DNA from 2 places in the Phytobacter diazotrophicus genome. Region 2 is predicted to be linked to the other one. Evidence: predicted binding sites of a transcription regulator. Region 2 holds the regulator's gene; the other holds the start of a gene.

Region 1 (2,206 bases), 1.2 Mb from region 2:
TTTACCGCTGCTGTCTTTCACGTTGGTTTTCCATGCAGCGCGAATCTGTGCAACAACGCTCTCAGGCAGGGTAGCGTAGTCCAGCTCATTAGCCTGTTTGCCACCGTTTTTGTATGCCCAGTCGAAGAATTTCAGCACTTCTGCGCCCTGCTCAGGATTTTTCTGCTCTTTGTGAACCAGGATGAAAGTGGTGGACGTAATCGGCCACACATCGGCACCTTTCTGGTTGGTCAGGTCCTGCGCGAAAGATTTGCTCCAGTCGATGTTTTTCGTCGCATTGGAGAAGTTTGCTTCGGTCGGGCTAACCGGTTTGCCATCAGCAGACAGCAGCTTGGTGTAGGTCAGGTTATTCTGCTTAGCGTAAGCATATTCAACATAACCAATGGAGCCCGGCAGACGCTGTACGAATGCAGCGATACCGTCGTTACCTTTACCGCCCAGACCGGTCGGCCAGTTAACAGTAGAGCCAGCGCCTACAGACGATTTCCACTCTTCGTTAACTTTTGCCAGGTAGCTGGTAAATACGAAAGATGTACCAGAACCATCAGCGCGACGTACGACAGCGATATTCTGAGAAGGCAGTTTTTTGCCCGGGTTCAGCTTAGCAATTGCCGCATCATCCCATTTTTTGATTTTGCCCAGGTAGATATCGCCCAGCGTTTTGCCATCCAGCACCAGCTCGCCAGATTTGAAACCTTCCAGGTTAACAGCCAGGACAACACCACCGATTACGGTAGGGAACTGGAACAGGCCTTCCTGAGCCAGTTTATCGTCAGCCAGCGGAGCATCAGAAGCACCGAAGTCAACGGTGTTTGCAGTGATCTGTTTTACGCCACCAGAAGAACCGATACCCTGGTAGTTAACCTTATTACCCGTTTCTTTCTGGTAAGTATCGGCCCATTTGGCATACACCGGCGCTGGGAAAGTTGCACCCGCACCTGTCAGGCTTGCAGCGGCGTTAACTGCAAATGCACTCAGTGAAAAGGTCGCGGCGACAACAGTTGCGACAGTGGTACGCATAACGTTCATAATGTCTCCTGCAAGGATCGTAAATCGTTGTTTAAGTGGCTACGACGAGCAAAATAGGACACTTTGATGACAGTTATATGCAATGATTGTTACTGTTTGATGACAATGACAGCTTTCAGGTAGATTAACCCTATCTTGTATGATTTATCAGCAAGATAACGTTATTAATGACAGTGAGATGTCAGTAAGATTTTAGTTTTATGACACTAAAAAAGTAGTAGATGCTGACGAGATGTCCCAGCAAAAAGCGACAAAAGTAGCCTTAGATCAATTCATTTTCGCCTGGGTTGCGTCAATGCCTGACGTCGATACTTGCCTATTCTGAGTGACGCACGCCACTGTATTAGTTTCGTCAGTTCTGGCCCGTTCATGACCTGCCGTGTCAACCATAAGAGAAGTAAACTCCCGGCCCAACACCCGACACTTAGCCATGAGAAAGAGGCGAACAACAACCATCCTGCCACCAGTACATTACAAACACATAACGCCGACCAGACGGCTAAAAATAATCGCAGGGATAATGTTCTTCCTTTCTCTGCTCCTGATAACGCCACCACAAGCAGAATGAAGATAACAAGACCTGCGATAACGCCCCAACCGCCGGTAACGGTTCTGAACGCGATGGCAAGACCGGCATAGCTCAACAGCAACGTATAAAACAGCACCAATATGCTGCCGAAATATGTCGTCCCACGGATGTAGTAAGCCTTCGGCATTTCCTGAAAGGCCTCCGCCAGCGCTTTTAATTGCGCCAGTTTACGGCCCGATATCCCCGCTTCCACCTTGTCGCAGTAGTCTATGAGCGCCAAAAATTTAAGCCCGATTATGCATTTCAACAGATTCATCATCATCCTGAAAAAAAAGAGGCTGCCATCAGGCAACCCCTTATATGCGTTATGACGTGGTTACGCTTTTATTCCACAGTGACTGATTTTGCCAGATTACGCGGCTGATCCACGTCGGTGCCTTTAATCAGCGCCACGTGATAGGCCAGCAATTGCAACGGAACAGTGTAGAAGATAGGAGCGATAACTTCATCAACGTGCGGCATATCAATGATATGCATAGTGTCGCTGCCTACAAACCCGGCATCCTGGTCGGCAAAGACATACAGTACACCGCCGCGCGCGCGAACCTCTTCAATGTTGGATTTCAATTTTTCCAACAGTTCATTGTT
Region 2 (2,206 bases):
GATTATCGGCAGCACGCTGTCGCCGCGTAATTCGCAGGCGGCCTGATACTGTTGCTGGTAGTAATCGGTAATGGCTTGCAGCAAATGAAGCTGTTTTTCTTGCCCGGAGAGTCCCGCCTGGCTGGTCATGATGTCGCGTGGACGCAAAAAAGGCACCGGGCAGAAAACCGCACCGGGCGAACCGTCACGCAACGGTAAATAAAAAGGCGCGCTGCCTGCGCTGGCAACAACGGTTGTCTTCAGCCACGCAAGAATATCTTTCGATTCATTAAGGGTGGCTACTGAATCATGATTGCCTGCCAGCACAACCAGATGACAACCCGTCTGCTGTAATTTTACCACAAAACGGTTGTACAGCTCGCGCGCATAGCTGGGTGGGGAGCCGGTATCAAAGATGTCACCCGCGACAATAATGGCGTCGACCAGGTGCTCCTCAGCGGTGACCAGCAGCCAGGTGAGGAAAGCGTCGTGTTCGGCGGCGCGGCTTTTACTGTAGAAGTTCTGACCCAGGTGCCAGTCCGAAGTATGAAGGATGCGCATAGCGGTTCCGTGGCAAAAAAGCGTAAACGCGATTATAACATTCAGGGGCACACGAGCCGCCAGTGAAAGAATTTCCCACTGTCATAAAACAAAGGCTTGGGTCACCTGTTGGTCATTTGTTTCATAAATCTGTCACAAAAGTGACGCATAATGGCGCCGCACTTAGCTGATGACTTAATTTAAACAGGGCAAATTATGGCAAGACGCATTCTGGTCGTAGAAGACGAAGCGCCAATCCGTGAGATGGTGTGTTTCGTGCTCGAACAAAACGGCTTTCAACCTGTCGAAGCGGAAGATTATGACAGCGCGGTGAACCAACTTAATGAACCCTGGCCCGATCTAATTTTGCTCGACTGGATGCTGCCAGGTGGCTCAGGTATTCAGTTCATTAAACATCTCAAGCGTGAAGCGATGACCCGTGATATCCCGGTGATGATGTTGACCGCCCGTGGTGAAGAAGAAGACCGCGTGCGCGGACTTGAGACGGGCGCGGACGATTATATTACTAAGCCGTTTTCGCCCAAGGAACTGGTGGCACGTATTAAAGCTGTCATGCGTCGTATCTCGCCGATGGCGGTAGAAGAAGTCATTGAAATGCAGGGGTTGAGCCTTGATCCGAGCTCTCACCGTGTGATGACCGGTGAAAATCCTCTGGACATGGGGCCGACGGAGTTTAAGCTACTGCATTTCTTTATGACGCATCCTGAGCGTGTGTATAGCCGCGAACAGCTGCTGAACCATGTCTGGGGAACGAATGTGTATGTTGAAGACCGCACGGTGGATGTGCATATTCGCCGGTTGCGTAAAGCGCTGGAACACAGCGGCCACGATCGTATGGTTCAAACCGTTCGCGGCACGGGTTATCGTTTCTCGACCCGTTTCTAAAATCTGAAAGGAGTGTGACGCGTGCTGGAACGGCTGTCATGGAAAAGGCTGGTACTCGAACTCATCCTTTGTTGTCTACCCGCTGCACTGCTCGGCGCTTTATTTGGTTATCTGCCCTGGTTTTTACTGGTGGCAGTCACCGGGTTACTGGCCTGGCATTTCTGGAATTTAATGCGTCTTTCCTGGTGGTTGTGGGTCGATAAAAGTATGACGCCGCCGCCGGGCACGGGAAGCTGGGAACCCCTGCTTTATGGTCTGCACCAGATGCAGATGCGTAATAAAAAACGCCGTCGTGAGCTGGGTAATCTGATCAAACGTTTTCGTAGCGGCGCGGAGTCGCTACCTGATGCGTTAGTGATGATCACCGAAGAGGGGACGATGTTTTGGTGTAATGGCCTGGCACAGCAATTGCTGAATCTACGCTGGCCGGACGATAACGGACAAAACATTCTCAACCTGCTGCGTTATCCGGAATTTACCCGCTACCTTAAAACGAAAGATTTCACCCGCCCGCTTAATCTGGTGCTTAACAATGGTCGTCATCTGGAGATCCGCGTGATGCCCTACAGCGAGCAGCAGTTATTGATGGTGGCGCGTGACGTCACGCAAATGCATCAGCTTGAAGGGGCCCGGCGTAACTTTTTTGCCAACGTCAGCCATGAGCTACGCACACCGCTGACGGTATTGCAGGGCTATCTGGAAATGATGCAGGAGCAGACGCTGGAAGGGCCGCCGCGTGACAAGGCGCTGCACACCATGCGTGAGCAGACATCGCGAATGG

Evidence for each region. Region 2 encodes PhoB, which activates phosphate uptake and scavenging genes when phosphate is short. Its sites were predicted from a motif close to CTGTCATAAAACTGNCNNAT; they were not measured.
Region 1: pstS (phosphate ABC transporter substrate-binding protein PstS) is a predicted target of PhoB. The motif match lies at 1,083-1,102, and genes of this name have one in related genera.

What each region holds. Positions count from the first base shown of each region.
Region 1 covers NZ_CM125428.1:5,649,429-5,651,634, reverse strand. Annotated here, with positions in the region: gene pstS (phosphate ABC transporter substrate-binding protein PstS) at 1-1,029, opposite strand, end outside; gene ACS0RQ_RS27320 (hypothetical protein) at 1,302-1,910, opposite strand; gene glmS (glutamine--fructose-6-phosphate transaminase (isomerizing)) at 1,943-2,206, opposite strand, start outside.
Region 2 covers NZ_CM125428.1:4,463,749-4,465,954, reverse strand. Annotated here, with positions in the region: gene sbcD (exonuclease subunit SbcD) at 1-540, opposite strand, end outside; gene phoB (phosphate response regulator transcription factor PhoB) at 736-1,425, shown strand; gene phoR (phosphate regulon sensor histidine kinase PhoR) at 1,447-2,206, shown strand, end outside.